DNA from 4 places in the Cryobacterium sp. MDB2-A-1 genome. Region 3 is predicted to be linked to each of the others. Evidence: predicted binding sites of a transcription regulator. Region 3 holds the regulator's gene; each other region holds the start of a gene.
What was found. The regulator LexA, encoded in region 3, represses DNA repair genes until DNA is damaged. The targets are predictions, from matches to a motif close to TCGAACANNTGTTCGA.

Region 1 (5,264 bases), on a different contig from region 3:
GCATTCACGACAGAAGGAAGCCCAATGACGATCATCAAGATCAACGCGATTACTGTCCCAGCCGACAACGGCGATGAGCTGGCTCGCCGGTTCGCCGCCCGCGCAGGGGCCGTCGACGACGCCCCGGGCTTCGAAGGCTTCGAACTGCTGCAGCCGACCGACGATCGCACCACCTGGCTGGTCATCACGCGCTGGGCCGACGAGGAGTCCTTCCAGGCGTGGTCCACGTCGCCAGCCTTCGCGCACGGGCACCGCAGCGAGGCCCCGCAGGACGGGAAGCCCGCTGCGCGCCCGGTCGGTGTGAGCAGCGAGCTGTGGTCATACACCGTTGCCGGTGGTTCAGCCAACTGAGACGAGGGCCTCCGTCAGGAACCGCGACACGTCGTCGAGTTCTTCTGCGGAGATCGAGTGCGGCAGACCGGCATAGACCTTCTCGGTCAGGGTGCTGTGGCCGGGCAGCCAGGCGCTCGCCCGTGCTGTCGTCTCCGCGGAGATGACCCGGTCGGCATCTCCGTGGCCGAAGAACACCGGCGTGCGTGTAGCCGCAAGGACCTCATCGCCTGGGAGCGTGGCATCGAGGGTGAATCCCGAGAGGACGACCCCGGCGGGGAATCGCCCGGGAGCCTGGCGGAGAAGCTGGGTGACCATGAGGCCGCCCTGCGAGAAGCCGAGGGGAACGACGGGCGTGCCCGGGTGCACGTGGGCGTCCAGCCACGCGAGTACGGCATCCGCTGCCTCGATGACGGACTCTGCGCCCGGGCGCCCCGGCACAGTGATCGGGAACCAGGCGAACCCGCCGGTCGGCAGACCGAGCGGCGCACGCAGCGACACCCAGTCGAACGCGTCGGGCAGGTAGGCGGCGAGGCTCGGCAGGTCGCCTTCGTGCGAACCGTAACCATGCAGAAGCAGCAGGAGCGGGCGGGTCGACGGGAGCGCGGGGTCGACGCCGTCGCGGCGGGCCGTGATCTCGATGGCGGGCTCACGCCGAGGCCTCGCCGACGGTCAGGGTGACGCGGGTCTTCCAGGGGTCGTCGACGCGGATGCTGGTGCCGTCGTCGTGAAGCGGAATCGCGCGGTGGCGGAGTCGTTCGGCCACAGCATCGAGATCAGCGCGGCCGGGAACGGTGATCGCCACGTCGGCGAGGCCGAGGGTCGCGGCACGCGGACCGACGCCGCGGCTGTTCCAGACATTCATCGCCATGTGGTGGTGGTAGCCGCCGGCGCTCACGAACAGCGCGCCGGGGAAGTCGAGGGTCGTTTCGAAGCCGAGGGCGTCGACGTAGAAGCGCCGGGCCATCTCGAGGTCACCGACCTGGAGGTGAACATGGCCGACCTTGGCCGGACCGACGGCGGCTTCTCCCCCATCGGCGGGCAGATTCTTCTGCAGGAAGGCGCTCGGGTCGAGCGCAAGCGTGTCCATCTGGACCTGGCCGTTCTTGTAGACCCACTCCGACCGGTCCCTGTCGACGTAGAGCTCGATCCCGTTACCCTCAGGGTCGGTGAAGTAGAAGGCATTGCTGACGATGTGGTCGGCACTGCCGACGAAGCTCGAACGCTGGTCACGGGCGGCCTGGAGCACGGTCGCGGCCAGGCCGGCGCTCGTGTCGAACAGGATGGCGGTGTGGAAGAGTCCGGCCTGGCTGCGGGCGGGAACCGGCAGGCCAGGGGTGTGCTCGAGCACAACGAGCGGGGTCGTGCCGCGACCGAGCACGACGGTGGTGCCCTGTGCGCTGATCGGGTCGAGCGCCAACGCCTCGCGATAGTAGGAGGACATCAACGCGAGGTCGCCGACGCGCAGCGTGACGGCATCCATGCCTGTCGTCGCCGCGAGGAGGTCGCCTGTGGCGGCGCGGGATCCGGTGAGGTCAGTGGTCAGTGTCATGTTCGTCTCCTGCGGTCGCGTCGGGCTCACAAGTCATGCCCAACCCGCTTAGTTGAACCGACAACCAATACTCTAGCAGCATTACTTGAAGCGTCAAGTAAACTTTCCCGGCCACTCAGGAGACTCTCGAATTTGCGCTCAGCATCATATTTAAGTCTGCAAATTAAAGCTCGATAGCCCAAATAAAGTGAGCAGATCTCGCATTAGTGTTCGATTCGGGGTAGAATCGGGGTATGGCAGGAGCTTCGGATCCCCAGTCACACACCCCGCAGACACCCGGTTCCGGGGCTGCGGGTGATCAGCCCACCGCAGGAGTCAAGTCGGCCCATCCGGTCGCGGTTGTCGAGGGCGCGGAGGGTTTGGCCGGGTCGGTGCATGCGGATGCTGTCGCCCGGCTCGCCGAGGCCCAGGCGGTTCTCGCCGAGGCCCTGGCCGCCATTCCGGTCGGGCTGCTCAGTGACACAGAAGCGGTCACGGCGCTGAGCACCGTGGAGGCGATCGGGCGCACGGTGGATGCGGCCCGGGTGAGCACGGCGACGGATGTGGACCGGAGGGCCCGGGTCCTCGGCCGGGAGGGTCTGGCCTGGCGGATGGGCTGCACGGGCCCGTGGGATGTCCTCACCCGGGTGACGCGGGTGTCGGCCCGGGAAGTGAAGCGGCGCACGAAGCTTGGCGACGCGGTGTTGCCGCGGCCGTGCGGCGGGAGCAGCTGGTTGCCGCCCTTGTTCCCGACGGTCGGGGCCGCCCTGGCAGCGGGGGAGATCGGGGTGGAGACGGCGGAGTTGATCGTGGCCGGGTTGCAGGTGATCAGTCACCGGCTGGCGCCGGATGACCTACTCACGGCGGAGCGGGCCCTGGTCGCGTCGGCGGCGGGCCTGATCACCCCGGAGACGGAGAACCTGGCCGGGGCGGGTGTCCCGGTGACGACGGACCTGATCCGGGGCATGGTCGCGCAGTGGCAGGCGGCCCTGGACCCCGACGGGGTCCTCCCAACCGAGGACCTGTTCGAAGCGAAGTCCAACATCGGCTTCGGCCAACTCAAGAACGGGCTCTACCCCGTCAAGGGCGGAGTCACGCCGGAACTGTTCGGGGTGATGAACACCCTCTTCGACGCCTTCCTCAGCTTCCACACCCGCCCGGCGTTCCCCACCGCCGAGGAACAGGCGCTGATGGATTCGGGGCAGATGATCCCCGGCGCCGAGACCGCGGGTACCGACGCCGACACGGGCCCGGATCTGGACGTGATCGAGGCAGAGCTCCGGGAGCGCCGCGCGGATACCCGCACGGGCGGGGAGAAACGCGCCGACATCCTCCGGGCGTTGTTCGAACACGCCGCCCGCGACACGGACACCCCGTCGATGGGCGGGTCGGCGCCGACGGTGATGGTGCACGTGAACGCCGCCGACCTCGCCTCCGGGATCGGCGTCGGGTGGATCGACGGGGTCGAGGCCCCCGTGTCGTTGAAGACGGTGCATCAGCGCATCTGTGATGGCGGCTTCCAAGGGGTCCTGTTCGGCGAGCACAACGAGGTGCTCAAGCTGGGTCCGGAGCGGCGGTACTTCAACCGGTCGCAGCGCCGGGCGATTACCGCCCGGGACGGCGGGTGCATCATTCCCGGGTGCAAGGCGCCGGCGCACTGGGCCGAAGTGCACCATGTGAAGCCGTGGGCGAAGGACGGGCCCACGACCGTCGACAACGGTGTCCTACTGTGCTGGTTCCACCACCACAGCATCGATACCTCCGGGTGGGAGATCCGCATGGTGAAAGGCTCACCACAAGTCCGGGCCCCGGGGCTGATCGACCCACTACGACTCTGGCGGCCGCCGAACAGGCACCGCGCCCACCAGGTACTCACCGGACCACCCAACCGCGAATGAACACGTGATTCACCGGACCGTTCTGGCTCGCCTCCGCTCTATCCGTTCACGCGGCGTTGAGAGCGTTGACGAGAGCCGGGATCGCTGGAGTCAACTGGTCCAGATCCGACTCTGTCGAGGCATTCGTCGAAAGTCGCAGCCAGTTGACTCCGTCGAATGCGTCGAAGGTATAGCCGCCAGCCTCATTCGGAATCCGAGTCACAAGGTCAACCCCGGGGATTGACACGGTCTCGGCCCCGGTCTCCCGCGCGACATCCTCCTGCGCCCAGGATCCGCCCGGTAACAGGATGATACTGAAGGATTCAATCTGGCCAGCCGGAGCCGGCGACTGTGACTGTGACCAGCTGCACGCGAATACGCCTGCGCTCCCGAGGGCCGCGTAACGTCCCTCGGCGGCTTCGCCGCTGGCAGTGTCAGCAGAAGAGACAGTGAGTCCGGGACTGGAAATGGCGTCCGTGACGTGTGCAGTATCCGACAGTGCGGCGCAATCCTCGCGTTTCCAGGCGCCACTCGGAGTGACGACGGCTACAGGCGTGCCCGCGGCCCGTGCGCGACCCGAGAACGTGGTGAGGAGCGTTGCAACTGCGGTCCGGGTGTCGTCATTGATCGTTCCGACCGCCGTGTAGACGACGGCGCTGAGCCAGTAACCACCATCGGTGGCACTGACCCGGCAGGACCCGGACTGCGCAGGGTCGACCACGTCGGCTCCATAGCAGTAGACCTCATCCGCGTGAACGGTCGTCACCGAGGCAGCAGCCAAAACGACGGCACTGAAGTACGCGCCCGTGAGGCTCTCATTTTCGGACCAGAGGCAGTCGATACCACCGCGTGCGGGCACCGCTGCCCAGGAGGGATCCAACACAAGCGAGACGGCCCTGGCCCTCTCCGAACTCGTCACGACCGCGCCAACGGCCGCGCTGACTTCGTCGACGGTGAAGAGTGCGTCGCACGTGCCGCCGAAGACACCGACCGGTCGGGTCTGCCCGGCGGGCACTGTTGTGGAAGCGGTCGGCGTCGGAGTCGTGGTTGACATTTCAGTGACCGGAGCAGCGCCCGGCGCGGTTGGCCCAGGCCCCGCACAGCCGGAAAGCAGAACCAGCACTGTCAAAGCCACGGCACACGCAGCGGAACCTGTTAGAGCACGCATGGCCATCCCCCAATGTTTGTGGCACCACCGTGCCCCCGCTTCTCCGCGGTCCTATTCTGGACCCTAATCGCTGCAGGGCGACAAAGGATACCGAGGTCAGCGGAAAGAATCAGGTGCTGACCTCCGGTGATCGGGTGATGTGCGACGGCAGGCAGGAGGGAGACGCAGGCGCGCTTCCGCTGTCAGGCGTGTGCCGAACTCAGGGGCACAGATCAGCGGCCCGCGAAGAGCCGGGACAGGAAGCCACCGGACGCCTGTTCGTTCTCGTGCCCGGGGCAGCGCTGCGACTTCGGCACTCCGCGCATGACCTGGTCGACATGTTGGCCACAGCCGGCCCAGGTGGTCTTCCCGCAGGTCT
Region 2 (5,264 bases), on a different contig from region 3:
GTGTTCATCACGTCGGAGGCCCCGGCAGCCTTCGCCTGGCGGAGGGCGTCGTCGAGGTGCGCCCGGGTGTCGGTGAGGAACGGCAGGATCGGCATCATGAACACGGAGCAGCGCAGGCCGCGCTCCCGGATGGCGGTCACCGTGGCGAGGCGCGCCGCCGTGGATGGCGTGCCCGGCTCGACCGCTGACTGCAGCTCGTCGTCGTAGATCGCGATCGAGAGGGCGAGGTCGACGGGCACGAGCGTGCTCGCCTCCACGAGCAGATCGAGGTCGCGCCGGATCAGGGTGCCTTTGGTCAGGATCGAGAGCGGGGTGCCGGAGTCGGCGAGCGCCGCGATGACGCCCGGCATCAGCCGGTAGCGACCCTCTGCACGCTGGTAGGGATCGGTGTTGGTGCCGAGCGCGACGGCGTTGCGCTCCCAGGCGGGCCTGGCGAGCTCCTTGCGGAGAACCTCCGCGACGTTGACCTTCACGATGATCTCGTTGTCGAAGTCCTTGCCGGCGTCGAGGTCGAGGTACGTGTGCGTGTTGCGGGCAAAACAGTTGTGGCTGATGACCCCGTTCGCAATGAAGTCGCCGGTCCCGGTCGTGATGTCGATCATGTCCATCGTGGTCCCCAGGTCCTCGACGGACACGACCTGAAGTAAAGCCGCGGACTTCACGGCTGCACCGGCGATGGACAGCTTCCGGTCAATGGCGGGCCCTACGAGCCCGAAACCCATGAGTTTGTTGTTCTCGGTCAGGTAGGGACGTTGACCGTCCCCGCGCATGGCGCGGGTGACGAACCTCCACCCTCGCTCGGTGAGGAAGCGGTGATCTCCGCTGGCCACGAGCTCGGTGCCGTCAGCGAGGGTGACGCGGTAGCCGCGCTTCCGGGTGTCCCAGGAAGCGAGCACTGTGGTCTGCACATACCGCCGGTAGGCGCCGACGGTCTCCGTACCCATGATCGCATCGCCAACCCTGACCTCCCAGAGTGGCTTCTGCCGTCCGTCGGCCATCAGGATGAGCGTTTCCGGGCTCAGGCAGTATGTGCACGCATGGGAGCAGCCTCGGTAGGGGTTGATCGTCCAGCCGAACGGCATGGCGCTCTGGCCGGGCACCCGGTTGAGCGCGGACTTGGCCAGGATCTCGTGGAAGGTGATCCCCGCGAACTCGGGGGTGCGCACGCTCCGCACCAGGTTGTTCAGCCGGGCAAGGCCGGGAAGCGCGCCCGCTTGTTCCGTCGTGAGTTCCTGCCCGCTCCACCGCATGCATACATTCGAACACACGTTCGATACTTGCGCAAGGGTGACGCGGCATCCGCCCTCACCGATTCGACGGAGATCGTGCCCGACTCCGTCGGATCGGTCAGGGGTTGGGGATCGGTCAGGGGTTGGTGAGGTGCAGGGTCGCGGCGGTCGCGGCGAGGGAGGCTGCGGCGCGGGCGGGGTCGTCCGACAGGGTCGTGCCGAGGCTCGGGATCAGTTCGCGGAGTCGCGGTTCCCAGGCCGGGTACTGCTCGGGGAAGCAGCGCTTGAGCAGGTCGACCATGATCGGAGCCGCGGTCGATGCCCCGGGGGATGCCCCGAGCAGGCCGGCGATGCTGCCGTCGGCCGAGGTGATGACCTCGGTTCCGAATTGCAGCACGCCGCCCTCCTTCGGGTCCTTCTTCATCACCTGGACACGCTGGCCCGCGGTGATGAGCTCCCAGTCGGCCATCTTCGCCGTCGGCATGAACTCCTGCAGGGCCTTGAGCTTGACGGTGCGGGACGCGAAGACCTCGCCGAAGAGGTACTTCATCAGGCCGACGTTGTGCCGGGCGACGGCGAGCATCGGGCCGATGTTGTGCCCACGGACAGAGAAGGGGAGGTCGAACCAGGTGCTCGACTTGAGGAACTTGGGCGTGAACCCCGCGAAGGGCCCGAACAGCAGCGAGGCCTCCCCCTCGACGTGGCGGGTGTCGAGGTGCGGGACCGACATCGGCGGGGCGCCGACGGCGGCCTTGCCGTAAACCTTGGCCTGGTGCTGGGCAACGACCGCGGGATTGGTCGTGCGCAGGAACTGGCCGCTGATCGGGAACCCGCCGAAGCCGCGTGCCTCGGGGATGCCGCTTTGCTGCAGCAGGGCGAGCGCGCCGCCGCCGGCACCCACGAACACGAAGCGGGCCTTCACAATGCTGGGGTGCCCGCCGACGAGGCGCCGGAGGTTCAGCCGCCAGGTGCCGTCCGTCAGCTTCTTCAGGCCGGTGACCTGCTGGTTGACGTGGACGCCGACACCCTTGGCTGCGAGGTCGTCGAAGAGGTAGCGGGTGAGTGCGCCGAAGTCGACATCGGTGCCCGAGGCGATCCGGGTCGCGGCGATGCGCTGGTTCTTCGGGCGGTTCTTCGTGAGCAGCGGGGTCCAGGTGCCGATGACGGCCGGGTCTTCGCTGTATTCCATCCCGTGGAAGAGCGGCTGGTCCTTGAGCGCCGCGAACCGTTTGCGCAGGTACTCGACGTTGGACTTGCCGTGCACGAACGTCATGTGCGGCGTCGAGTTGATGAACTTCGTCGGTTCGGGCAGAACGCCGTCGATGACCAGGGACGACCAGAGCTGGCGGCTGATCTGGAACTGCTCATTGATGCTCACGGCCTTGTCGGCGGTGACGCTTCCGTCGCTCGCCTGGGGCATGTAGTTGAGCTCGCACAGGGCAGCGTGACCGGTCCCCGCGTTGTTCCAGGGGTTCGAGCTCTCCTGGGCGACCTCGCCGAGGCGCTCGTAGACCTCGATACTCCAGTCGGGCTGCACCTGTTTGATCAAGGTGCCGAGAGTGGCGCTCATGACGCCGCCACCAATAAGTACGACATCAACCTGCGCCATTGGATTCACACGTTCGAGTGTAACGCCGCGCGCACGGGCGCCTGACCGCGTCCGATACCGCCGATCACCCCGGACTGGGGGCGAAATGGGACACCAAAACGGAACAAAGATCCGTCAGACGATACTCCTGCGTAACATATCTGTATAACCCCCCCGATAGGGTGGGTTCGTGCATTCGTCCGGCTCGCGTACAGGTCTCGTCCTCGGCATCATCGCCCTGGCGGTGCCCGTGCTTGCCCTCGGCACTTTCGTCAGCGCTTTCGCCCTGCAGGTACCCGGAGGTCAGACCGTGAACCCGCTGGCAACCACCTCGTTCTACGTTAATCCGTCCTCCTCGGCGGCGCAGGCCGCAGCGGATGCAGCCGAAAGGTTCGGGGCGACCTCGGCAGAGGCGACGGCGCTGGGCCGGCTCGCCGCCCAGCCCGCGGCGATCTGGCTGACGCCGGAGAAGTATCCGCTCGACACGGTCGGCGAAGAGGTCGCGACCATCACAGATGCCGCGATCAAGGACGGGAAGACAGCCGTCTTCGTTCTCTACGGAATCCCCAACCGGGACTGCGGCAACTTCTCGGCCGGCGGACTCTCGGTGCTCGAATACCCCGGCTGGGTGCAGGCGATCGCGACGAGCCTGACGTTGCGCGAGGCCGTCGTGATCCTCGAGCCCGATGCCCTCTCCCTCGCCACCCAGTGCAACAACGTCGAGGAGCGGGTGCACGAGGTGCACACCGCAGTCGACCTCCTCGCACCCACGCGCGCAACGGTCTACCTCGACGCCGGCCACTCCGAATGGATCGCCCCGTCCGCGATGGCCGGGCTGCTCAACCGCTCGGGCATCGCCTCCGTGCGCGGTTTCGCGACGAACGTGTCCAACTACATGGACTCCGCGGCCGAGCACGCGTATGCACAGCAGGTCTCCGACCTCACCAACGGCGCCCACTACGTGATCGACACCTCCCGCAACGGTGCGGGCTCGAACGGCGAGTGGTGCAATCCCCCCGGCCGCGCCCTCGGCGTCCTGCCCTCCGTCGTCTCGAACCAGGGCGCCCAGGATGCGAACCTCTGGATCAAGCAGCCGGGCGAGAGCGACGGAACCTGCAACGGCGGCCCCACGGCAGGGGACTGGTGGAACGCCCAGGCACTCGCGCTCACCAAGGCCGCCGGATGGTAAGCCCCGGTGCCGCCCGCACTCCCCTCGACAGCACACCGTTCATTGTTCGTTTTCGGTCGCAGGCCGAAGCAGCTAGGAGATAGATCATGGAAACAACGGAGAGTGAGCGGCGCGTTGCTGTCATCATCGAGGACGACGACGATATCCGTCATCTCCTCGAGGCCGTGTTGACCCAGGCCGGTTTCGACGCAATCGCGACGAGCAACGGTGTCGACGGCGTGCGCGCGGTGCGGGCGTACGACCCGATCGTCACGACCCTCGACGTGAGCATGCCGGGTATGGACGGCCTCGAGACCGCGAAGCGCATTCGCGCCTTCAGCTCGACCTACATCGTGATGCTCACCGCGCGCGACGAGGAAATCGACACCCTGCAGGGCCTGGAGGCCGGCGCAGACGACTATATGACCAAGCCGTTCCGCCCGCGCGAACTGCGCGCCAGGATCGACGCCATGATGCGTCGTCCCCGCCAGGCCCTCGTCTCACCGTCTTCGACCTATGCGGATGCCCCGTCTGCGGACGCTTCCGACGACTCCGGCTTCCCGGCAGCGCCGGCCGAGTATGCGACCTCAGAGCACGCCACCACCGACTACGCGCAGGCCGCATCCGCGCCGGAATACGCGCAGGCTCCTCCGGTCGAGTACCGGCCGGCCGCAGCGGCTCCGCACTACCAGCAGCCGCCCGTTGCGCAGCCGACGACCTACCAGCAGGCCCCGCAGCAGCCGCAGGCACCGCAGTACCAGCAGGCGCCGCCCGCGCAGTACCAGCAGGCGCCACCGCAGCAGGCCGCGCCGCCCGTGCAGTATCAGCAGGCCCCACCGCCCGGATACGTCCCCGGGCCGTCCGGCTGGGTCCCCGCCCCGGTCGAGTATGCGCCGGCGCCCCCGCAGGGCTGGGCGCCCGCCCCGACGCCCGAGGCTCCCCCGGTGGCCCAGCCGCAGGCATCCGCCCCCTCGAACGCGCTCGCACTCATCGCGCCGCAGCCCGCCGTTCCGGACGCCGCGGACTGGATGGAGCACAACGGCCTGCGCCTGAGCCCGGAAATGCGTCTCGCGGTACTCGGCACGGCGGAGCTCGACCTCACCCGCACCGAATTCGACCTGCTCGCCGCGTTGCTCGACTCCAAGCGCCGCGTGCGCAGCAAGGCGGACCTCGCGCTCCTCCTGCGCGGCGAAAGCTACGTGACCGCGTACTACGTGAACGAGGCCGACAAGCGTGCCGTCGAAGCGCACATGGGCAATCTGCGCCGCAAGCTCGGCGA
Region 3 (5,264 bases):
CGGTGTTCCAGCCCATGTGCGGCAGGATCTTGGCGGGCAGCTGGGCGACGGTGCCGGGCCATTCGCCGAGTCCCTCGGTGTCCGAGCCGCGTTCGACGCCGTGCTCGAACAGGACCTGCATGCCGACGCAGATGCCGAGCACCGGCCGTCCCCCGGCGATGCGGCGGTCGACGATCTCGTCGCCGCGCACGGCGGTGAGGGCGCTCATCACGGCGCTGAACGCTCCGACGCCGGGCACGACGAGGCCGGAAGCCTCGAGGGCGGTGCGGCGGTCGCTCGTCAGGGTCACGTCGGCGCCGGCGAGTTCGAGGGCTTTGACGGCCGAGTGCACGTTGCCGGTGCCGTAGTCGAAGACGACGACGCTCGTCACAGGGCGCCCTTGGTCGAGGGGATGCCGGAGACGAGCGGGTCGTAGGCCTTGGCCTGGCGGAAGGCGCGGGCGAAGGCCTTGAATTCGGCCTCGGCGATGTGGTGCGGGTCGCGGCCGCCGAGCACGGTGACGTGCACGGTGAGGGCCGCGTTGAATGCGATCGCCTCGAAGACGTGGCGCACCATCGAGCCGGTGAAGTGTCCGCCGATGAGGTGGAACTCGAAGCCGGCAGGCTCCCCGGTGTGCACGAGGTACGGGCGGCCGGAGATGTCGACGACAGCCTGGGCGAGGGCGTCGTCGAGGGGCACGAGCGCGTCGCCGTAGCGGGAGATGCCGGACTTGTCTCCGAGCGCCTGCCGGATGGCGAGTCCGAGCACGATGGCGACGTCTTCGACGGTGTGGTGCACGTCGATCTCGATGTCCCCCGACGCCCGCACGGTGAGGTCGGTCAGCGAGTGCTTGGCGAACGCGGTGAGCATGTGGTCGTAGAACGGCACCGAGGTGTGGATGTCGGAGACGCCGGTGCCGTCGAGGTTGATCGTCAGGTCGATGCTCGACTCGCTCGTCTCCCGCTGCAGGTGCGCGATGCGGGCCTGTGCGGTCGATGACTGTGCGGCCGGTGACTGTGAGCTCATGCGGCTAGTTTATTGGCCCGGGCGGTTACGCGTGGCCCAGTGCTTCGAGGGCGTCGAGGAATACGCTCGTCTCGCGCTCGGTGCCGGCCGTGACCCGCAGGTGGCCGGGGATCCCGACGTCGCGCACGAGGATGCCCTCGGCGAGCAGCGCCTCGAAGGTTCCGCGCGGGTCGGAGACCCCGCCGAACAGCACGAAATTGCTCCAGCTCCGCAAGGGGCGGTAGCCCAGCCGGTGCAGCTCGGTGACGAGGCGGTCGCGCTGGCCGCGGATGTCGTCGACCATGCGCAGCATCTCCGGCGTGTGCGCGAAAGCGGCGACGGCCGCGGCCTGGGTCAGCGCGGAGAGGTGGTACGGCAGGCGCACGAGCCGCAGCGCATCCGTCACGGCCGGGTCGGCGGCGAGGTAGCCCACCCGGGCCCCGGCGAATGCGAAGGCCTTGCTCATCGTGCGGGAGACCAGCAGGCGTTCCCTGCCGGGCAGCAGGGTGAGAGCGGATGCCGTCCCCACCGGAGCGAATTCGGCGTAGGCCTCGTCGACGACCACGATGCCGTCACAGGCGTCGTAGACGGCGGCGATCACGTCGAGAGAGAGCGGGGTGCCGGTCGGGTTGTTCGGGGAGCACAGGAAGACGAGGTCGGGATTGACCCGGTTGACCCAGTCGACGGCGCGTTCCGGGGTGAGTTCGAAGTCGGCGTCGCGGTCACCGGCGACCCAGCGGGTTCCGGTTCCCGAGGCGAGCAACGGGTACATCGAATAGGTGGGGGCGAAACCGAGGAGGGTGCGTCCCGGCCCGCCGAAGGCCTGCAGCACCTGCTGGAGAACCTCGTTGGAGCCGTTGGCCGCCCAGATGTTCTGACGGGTGAGACCGTGTCCGAGGTAGCGGGCCATCGCCTCGCGCAGTTCCGTGAATTCCCGGTCCGGGTACCGGTTGATCCCCCGGATAGCGGCGGCCAGTGCTGCGGCGATGTCGACGGCCACGTCCTCGGGGATGCCGTGGGTGTTCTCATTCACGTTGAGCGCGACCGGCACGTGCAGCTGCGGCGCCCCATAGGGAGTGAGCCCGCGAAGATTGTCGCGGAGGGGCAGGTCGTTGAGACTGGTCACTCCCCCCATGTTACCGATGGGCCTCAGCACCGGCGGGTCATATTGCCCGTGGTTCAGTATTTGGCTTGCTCAGTACTCCGGTGGTTCAGTATCCGGCTTGCTCAGTATCCGGCTTGCTCAGTATTCGGCAGGGAGAGCCAAGCGCTGGCCCGGCTGCACGCTCTCGGAGGGCAGCTGGTTCAGGTTGACGATCTCGGCGATGACCTCGCGCGGATCGGCAGAAGGGGCGATGCGCTCGGCAAGCTGCCACAACGACTGGCCCGACTGGATCGTGACGTAGTCGAAGGTCGTCGCACTTCCACCCGCGTCGGCGCTCATGCCGCTGCCGCTCAAGGTGCTGCCGTCTGCGGCGGCGAGGCCGCCGTTGAGGGCGAGGGCAAGCGCGCCGACGACGAGGGGGACGCCGGCGATCGCGGTCAGCACGGCACGACCGCGCCGGGTGATGCGCAGCCGGGTGTGCGCCCCCGGGACCAGCTCGATTGTTGTGCTCATGTCTGCCTCCTGTGTATTCGTATCCGGCTCTCGGCCGGGAGAGCCGGATACGAAGCTATGTTCCGAATATATATTCGATTGTTCGAACAATCAAGACTTTCTCCGGTTATTATTGGGGTGAAGTACACGACACACTCGAATGAATGTCTGCACTTCGCCCCAGGCTGGTTACAGTTTCGATTGACTGGTGTGAACTCAACCAGCGACCACTGACATTCGGATACGGTCGCCTCACGGCATCCACCGGGGCGACCGCCCGCCACCGCCCACCGCCACCGACAGGAGCGACATCGTGACCCAGGACAGCGTGACCCCGGACAGCGAGACCCCGGACAGCGTGACCCCGTTCGCCGGCAGTTCCCCCGAACGAGGCGGAACACGTCGGAGGAAGAGCCTCAGCGACAAGCAGCGCGCGATCATGGACGTGATCCAGCGCTCTGTCGGCCAGCGCGGCTATCCGCCGAGCATGCGGGAGATCGGTGACGCCGTGGGCCTGTCGTCGCTGTCGAGCGTCACCCACCAGCTCAACCAGCTCCAGCTGAGCGGCTACCTGCGCAGGGACCCGAACCGGCCCCGGGCGCTCGAGGTCCTGATCGAGCTGCCGCAGTCGCCGGAGGACACCGCGGCCGGCGCCGCCGAGAACTTCCAGCAGGGTACCCCGGTGGGCGACGCGGCAATGGTGCCGCTCGTCGGGCGGATCGCGGCCGGTGTTCCGATCATGGCCGACCAGCAGGTCGACGAGATCTTCCCGCTCCCGCGCCAGCTCGTCGGCAAGGGCGAGCTGTTCATGCTCAAGGTCGTCGGCGAATCGATGATCGACGCCGCGATCATGGACGGCGACTGGGTCGTCGTCCGCCAGCAGAAGACCGCGGAGAACGGCGAGATCGTCGCCGCGATGCTCGATGGCGAGGCGACGGTGAAGGTCTTCCGGCAGCGTGACGGCCACACCTGGCTGCTGCCGAGGAACACCAACTTCGAGCCGATCCTCGGTGACCACGCCGAGATCCTCGGCAAGATCGTCGCCGTCCTGCGTTCCCTGTAGCTCCCTGTAGATCCCCCGAGCGCGCCAACTGCGCCGCTTCGCGCCAGGCAAGCCTGGCGCGAAGCGGCGCACACGGCGCGTCTCGCGCGGCGGGTGTTCGCCGCGAGGAGGATCAGGCGAGGGCGGGCACGCCTGCGGCGAGGCGGGCGCGCACGATGCGGGTCGCCTCGATCATGTTTCCGAGAGACTCGACCGTCTCCGCGTAGCCGCGGGTCTTGAGCCCGCAATCCGGGTTCACCCAGACCTGACCGGCCGGGATGGCGGCGACGGCACGGTCGAGCAGCTCCGTCAGCTCGGCAACGCCCGGCACCCGCGGTGAGTGGATGTCGTAGACGCCCGGGCCGATGCCGTGGTCGAAGCCATTGGCCTGAATGTCCGTCACGACCTCCATCCGGGAGCGGGCCGCCTCGATGCTCGTCACGTCGGCGTCGAGAGCGCGGATCGCCTCGAGCACGACACCGAACTCGGAGTAGCAGAGGTGGGTGTGGATCTGGGTGGCGTCCCGCACCCCGGCGGTCGCGAGCCGGAACGAGCCGACGGACCAGTCGAGGTAGTCTGCGTGGCCGGCCTTCTTGAGCGGAAGCAGTTCGCGCAGGGCCGGCTCGTCGACCTGGATGATGCCGATTCCGGCGGCCTCGAGGTCGGCGATCTCGTCGCGGAGGGCGAGGGCGACCTGGCGCGCCGTCTCGCCGAGGGGCTGGTCGTCGCGCACGAAGGACCAGGCGAGGATGGTGACCGGGCCGGTCAGCATGCCCTTGACCGGCTTCGCCGTCAGCCCCTGCGTGTAGGTCGACCAGTCGACGGTGATCGGCTTCGGGCGGGAGACATCGCCCCACAGGATGGACGGGCGGGTGCAGCGGCTGCCGTAGGACTGGACCCAGCCGTTCTCGGTGACCGCGAAGCCGTCGAGGTTCTCGGCGAAGTACTGCACCATGTCGTTGCGCTCGGGTTCGCCGTGCACGAGCACGTCGAGGCCGATCTCCTCCTGCAGGGCGACGACCCTGGCGATCTCCGCGCGCATCAGGTCGCGGTATTCGGCGTCGCTGAGCACTCCGGTGAGGAAACGGGCGCGGGCACGGCGGATCTCCCCGGTCTGCGGGAAGGAGCCGATGGTCGTCGTCGGCAGGAAGGGCAGCGCGAGTGCGGCCTCCTGGGCGGCGAGCCTGTCGGCGTAAACCCCTCGGCTGTACGAGGCGTCGGTGAGCTCCGCGGCACGGGCCCTCACGGCACCGTCGCGGACGCCGGGGGCGGCGCTGCGGGAGGCGAGTGCGCCGGTCGCAGCGTCCAGTTCGGCGCTGATGGCCTCCCGTCCGTCGGCCAGGCCGCGGGCGAGGGTCACAACCTGGCCGACTTTCTCGTCGGCGAATGCGAGCCAGCTCACGAGTTCGGCGCCGAGCGCGGTCTCGTCCGCGACGGTGTGCGGGACGTGCTGGAGGCTCGTCGAGGTCGAGACGGCGATCCGCGGCGACAGTGCGCCGGCCCCGGTGACCTGAGCGAAGGCATCCGCCAGGTCACCGCGCCAGATGTTGTGCCCGTCGATGACACCGGCGACGAGGGTCTTCCCGTCCAGCCCTGGGGCGGTCTCGGGGAGCGTGCCGCGGACGAGATCAAGGCCGATGG
Region 4 (5,264 bases), on a different contig from region 3:
TCGTACTACGACTACTACCAGCCGGAGGCGTACGTCCCGCAGACGGACACCTTCATCGAGAAGGACTCCTCGATCAACGCCGAGGTCGAGCGGCTCAGGCACTCCACCACGAACTCGCTCCTGAGCCGCCGCGACGTCGTCGTCGTCTCCACCGTGTCCTGCATCTACGGCCTCGGCACACCCGAGGGATACATGGAGGCCATGATCGCCCTCCAGGTGGGCCAGAAGGTCGACCGTGACTGGCTGATCCGCAAGTTCGTTGCGATGCAGTACCAGCGCAACGACGTCGACTTTTCCAGGGGCCACTTCCGGGTGCGCGGCGACACCATCGAGATCATCCCGATGTACGAGGAACTCGCGATCCGGATCGAGATGTTCGGCGATGAGATCGAGGCGCTCTACAGCCTGCACCCGCTCACCGGTGACATCGTCCGCAAGCTCGAATCCGTGTCCGTTTTCCCCGGCTCGCACTACGTCGCGAGCACCGAGACCATGCAGCGGGCCATCGTCACCATCCAGGAAGAACTCGCCGAACGGCTCGGCCAGCTCGAACGGGAAGGCAAACTGCTCGAGGCGCAGCGACTTCGGATGCGCACGACCTTCGACCTCGAGATGATGGAACAGATCGGCTTCTGCTCCGGCATCGAGAACTACTCCCGGCACATCGACCAGCGGTCACCGGGGGAGGCGCCGCACTGTCTCCTCGACTACTTCCCCGACGACTTCCTGATGGTCATCGACGAATCCCATGTCACCGTCCCGCAGATCGGGGCGATGTACGAGGGGGACTCGTCCCGCAAACGCACGCTCGTCGAGCATGGCTTCCGGCTCCCGAGCGCCCTCGACAACCGGCCGCTCAAGTTCAACGAATTCAAGGACAGGGTCGGCCAGACCGTGTACCTGTCCGCCACGCCCGGGAAATACGAGATGGGCATCGCAGACGGCATCGTCGAACAGATCATCCGCCCGACCGGGCTCATCGACCCGCAGATCATCGTCAAGCCGTCCAAGGGACAGATCGACGACCTCCTCGAGGAGATCCACAAGCGCGTCGCACTCAACGAGCGGGTACTCGTCACGACCCTCACCAAGAAGATGGCCGAGGAACTCACGGACTTCCTCACCGAGGCCGGCGTCCGGGTGCGCTACCTGCACTCCGACGTCGACACCCTGCGCCGGGTCGAGCTCCTCACCGAGCTCCGCGCGGGCGTGTACGACGTCCTCGTCGGCATCAATCTCCTCCGGGAGGGCCTCGACCTGCCCGAGGTGTCGCTCGTCGCAATCCTCGACGCCGACAAGGAAGGGTTCCTGCGCTCCGCAACCTCCCTCATCCAGACGATCGGCCGGGCCGCCCGGAACGTCTCCGGCGAGGTGCACATGTACGCCGACCGGCTGACCGCCTCGATGGAACGCGCGATCGACGAGACCGACCGCCGCCGCGAAAAGCAGGTCGCCTACAACACCCTGCACGGCATCGACCCCACTCCGCTCCGCAAACGGATCGCCGACATCACCGACATCCTCGCGCGGGAAGAGGCCGACACCGCCGAGCTCCTCGCCGGTCGCGACGCCCGGCGCAAGGTCGCGGCGACCCCGCTCCGCACCGGCATCGCCGCGAACGGAGCCAACGACCTCGAGTCGATCATCGCCGACCTCAGTGGCCAGATGCTCGAGGCCGCGGGCGAGCTCAAGTTCGAACTCGCTGCCCGGCTCCGGGACGAGGTCTCCGAACTCAAACGCGAACTCCGCCAGATGGAGAAGGCCGGGCACATCTGATCAACAACCGCCCAACGTCGCGGTCGGAATTCGAACGTTTGTTCGCTCAGGGCGTGCGTCCGGGGCGCAGGAGTGTCGGTGGCACTCAATAGACTCGAACGGTGTCAATTTCCAAGGTAACGTCCGGGTCCAAGCTCAGTGTCCGCGGTGCGCGTGTGCACAACCTGCACAACGTCGATTTGGAGATCCCCAGGGATTCCCTGGTCGTCTTCACGGGACTGTCCGGTTCGGGCAAGTCCTCACTCGCGTTCGACACCATCTTCGCGGAGGGGCAACGCCGCTACGTCGAGTCGCTCTCCGCGTACGCACGCCAGTTCCTCGGCCAGGTCGACCGGCCGGACGTCGACTTCATTGAGGGGCTCAGCCCCGCCGTCTCGATCGACCAGAAGTCGACCAACCGCAACCCGCGGTCGACTGTCGGCACGATCACCGAGGTCTACGACTACATGCGCCTGCTCTGGGCGCGCATCGGAGTGCCGCACTGCGCCGTCTGCGGCGAGGTCATCCAGGCCCAGACCGTTCAGCAGATCGCCGACCAGCTCATGGAACTTCCGCAGGGCACCCGGTACCAGATCCTGAGCCCGGTCGTCTCCCAGAAGAAGGGCGAGTTCGTCGACCTGTTCAAGGAGCTCGCCGCCGGCGGCTACTCCCGCGCCATGGTCGACGGCACCCAGATCCAGCTCAGCGAACCGCCGACGCTCAAGAAGCAGCTCAAGCACGACATCTCCGTGGTCGTCGACCGCCTCGTCGCGGCGCCGGAACTCCTCAGCCGCCTGACCGACTCCCTCGAGACCGCGCTCAAACTCACCGACGGCATCGTCCAGATCAACTACGTCGACGGGGAGGGTGACGCGGCGTGGCAGAGCTACTCCGAGAAGCTCTCCTGCCCGAACAACCACCCCGTGCAGCTCACCGAGATCGAACCGCGCACCTTCTCCTTCAACGCGCCCTTCGGCGCCTGCCCCGAGTGCTCCGGCCTCGGCACGCGAATGTCCGTCGACCAGGATCTCCTTCTCGGCGACCCTGAGCTCAGCATCGCGGAGGGCGTCGTGCTGCCCTGGACCACCCAGGGCAAGGGACTCTTCCAGTACTACGAGAAGCTGCTCGACGGCCTCGCGCACGACCTCGACTTCTCACTCGACACCCCCTGGGGCGAACTCACGCCCGACGTGCAGAATGCCGTGCTCCGCGGCGACAACTTCGAGGTCCGCGTGAAGTGGAAGAACCGCTACGGCCGTGAGATGAGCTACACCTCCGGCTTCGAAGGCGTCGTGCCGTACATCGAACGCCAGTACCTGCAGGCGGAGTCCGACACCCAGCGGGCCCGCTGGGGCGAGTACCTCCGCGAGATCGACTGCCCGGTCTGCTCGGGCACCCGGCTCAAGCCCGAGGTCCTCGCCGTGCTGATCCACGGCTCCAGCATCGCGGATGTCTGCAACCTGAGCCTCGCGGACGCCCGGTCGTTCATGGACCTGCTCGAACTGACCGACCGTGAGGCCATGATCGCGGCCCAGGTCCTCCGCGAGATCAAGGCGCGGCTGGACTTCCTGATCCGGGTCGGCCTCAACTACCTGAACCTGGCCCGCGCAGCCGCGAGCCTCTCCGGCGGAGAGGCCCAGCGCATCCGTCTGGCCACGCAGATCGGCTCCGGGTTGACCGGGGTGCTCTACGTGCTCGACGAGCCGAGCATCGGCCTGCACCAGCGGGACAACCGGCGACTCATCGAGACCCTCGTCGCCCTCCGCGACCTCGGCAACACCCTCATCGTCGTCGAACACGACGAGGACACCATCAAGATGGCCGACTGGATCGTCGACATCGGTCCCGGCGCCGGCGTGAACGGCGGCCACGTCGTGCACTCCGGCTCCTACGCGAGCCTCCTGGAGAACCGGGAGTCGCTCACGGGAGACTACCTCGCCGGCCGCAAGTCGATAGAGACGCCTGAGACGCGCAGGCCGATCGACCCTGACCGCCAGATCAACGTGATCGGGGCGGAGGCGAACAACCTCAAGAAGGTCTCCGTGACGTTCCCGCTCGGCACCTTCACCGCCGTCACCGGCGTGAGCGGCTCCGGAAAGTCCTCCCTCGTCAACGACATCCTCTACCGGGTGCTCGCCAACCGGCTGAACGGCGCCCGCAAGCTCCCCGGCAAGCACACCAGGGTCACCGGGCTCGAGCAGCTGGACAAGGTCATCCACGTCGACCAGGCCCCGATCGGCCGCACCCCTCGGTCCAACCCGGCGACGTACACGGGCGTGTTCGACAAGATCCGCACCCTCTTCTCGGAGACGATCGAGGCGAAGGCGCGGGGCTACCTGCCCGGCCGGTTCAGCTTCAACGTCAAGGGCGGCCGCTGCGAAGCCTGCTCCGGCGACGGCACGATCAAGATCGAGATGAACTTCCTGCCCGACGTCTATGTCGCGTGCGAGGTCTGCGGGGGAGCGCGGTACAACCGCGACACCCTCACCGTTCACTACAAGGGCAAGAACATCGCCGAGGTCCTCGACATGCCGATCAGCGAGGCTGCGGAATTCTTCGAGCCGATCTCGGCGATCCACCGCTTCCTGAAGACCCTCGTCGAGGTCGGACTCGGCTATGTGCGCCTCGGCCAGAGCGCCACGACGCTCTCCGGAGGTGAGGCGCAGCGCGTCAAGCTCGCCACCGAACTCCAGCGTCGCTCGAACGGCCGCAGCGTCTACGTGCTCGACGAACCCACGACCGGGCTGCACTTCGAAGACGTGCGCAAGCTCCTGCTGGTGCTCAACAGTCTCGTCGACAAGGGCAACACCGTGATCGTGATCGAGCACAACCTCGACGTGATCAAATCGGCCGACTGGGTGATCGACCTCGGGCCGGAGGGCGGGTCCGGCGGCGGGCGCGTGCTCGCGACCGGAACACCGGAGCACATCGCGACCGTCAAGAAGAGCCACACGGGCACCTTCCTCAAAGAGATCCTGGCGGCGCGCTAAAATTCTGTTCGGCCGGTTTCTGTCCGGCGCGGGGAAGTACCAGGAGAGTTCATGTCGGACGCGTTGAGCTATCGGCCGAAGGCGGGGGAGATCCCCACGGTCCCTGGCGTGTACCGCTTTCGCGACGAGACCGGGCGGGTGCTCTACGTCGGCAAGGCCAAGAACCTGCGCGCCCGCCTCAGCAACTACTTCGCGCCGCTCAGCAGCCTGCACGAGCGCACCCGGCGCATGGTCACGACGGCCGCGTCCGTCGAGTGGACCACAGTCGGAACCGAGGTCGAGGCCCTCCAGCTCGAATGGACCTGGATCAACGAGTTCGACCCGCCGTTCAACGTGCAGTTCAAGGACGACAAGTCCTACCCGTACCTCGCCGTGACCCTCGCAGACGAGGCGCCGCGCGCCCTCGTCACCCGCACCACCGGCATCCGCGGCGCGCGTTATTTCGGCCCGTACCCCAAGGTCTGGGCCGTTCACGAGACGATCGACCTGATGCTCAAGGCCTTCCCGATCCGCACCTGC

Region 1: a site for LexA is predicted at 2,081-2,096, ahead of E3O39_RS00580 (HNH endonuclease signature motif containing protein). Genes of this name have one in related genera too.
Region 2: a site for LexA is predicted at 1,259-1,274, ahead of E3O39_RS19210 (Rv2578c family radical SAM protein). Genes of this name have one in related genera too.
Region 4: a site for LexA is predicted at 1,807-1,822, ahead of uvrA (excinuclease ABC subunit UvrA). Genes of this name have one in related genera too.

What each region holds. Positions count from the first base shown of each region.
Region 1 is NZ_SOFK01000003.1:27,923-33,186, forward strand. It holds gene E3O39_RS00565 (antibiotic biosynthesis monooxygenase) at 25-351, shown strand; gene E3O39_RS00570 (alpha/beta hydrolase) at 340-972, opposite strand; gene E3O39_RS00575 (VOC family protein) at 980-1,882, opposite strand; gene E3O39_RS00580 (HNH endonuclease signature motif containing protein) at 2,116-3,759, shown strand; gene E3O39_RS00585 (hypothetical protein) at 3,806-4,792, opposite strand; gene E3O39_RS00590 (hypothetical protein) at 5,119-5,264, opposite strand, start outside.
Region 2 is NZ_SOFK01000022.1:204,875-210,138, reverse strand. It holds gene E3O39_RS19210 (Rv2578c family radical SAM protein) at 1-1,250, opposite strand, end outside; gene E3O39_RS05845 (malate:quinone oxidoreductase) at 1,366-2,838, opposite strand; gene E3O39_RS05840 (glycoside hydrolase family 6 protein) at 3,008-4,006, shown strand; gene E3O39_RS19820 (winged-helix domain-containing protein) at 4,093-5,264, shown strand, end outside.
Region 3 is NZ_SOFK01000009.1:32,119-37,382, forward strand. It holds gene hisH (imidazole glycerol phosphate synthase subunit HisH) at 1-370, opposite strand, end outside; gene hisB (imidazoleglycerol-phosphate dehydratase HisB) at 367-1,005, opposite strand; gene E3O39_RS00885 (histidinol-phosphate transaminase) at 1,031-2,110, opposite strand; gene E3O39_RS00890 (LysM peptidoglycan-binding domain-containing protein) at 2,228-2,602, opposite strand; gene lexA (transcriptional repressor LexA) at 3,021-3,644, shown strand; gene metE (5-methyltetrahydropteroyltriglutamate--homocysteine S-methyltransferase) at 3,757-5,264, opposite strand, start outside.
Region 4 is NZ_SOFK01000043.1:76,125-81,388, forward strand. It holds gene uvrB (excinuclease ABC subunit UvrB) at 1-1,776, shown strand, start outside; gene uvrA (excinuclease ABC subunit UvrA) at 1,878-4,745, shown strand; gene uvrC (excinuclease ABC subunit UvrC) at 4,797-5,264, shown strand, end outside.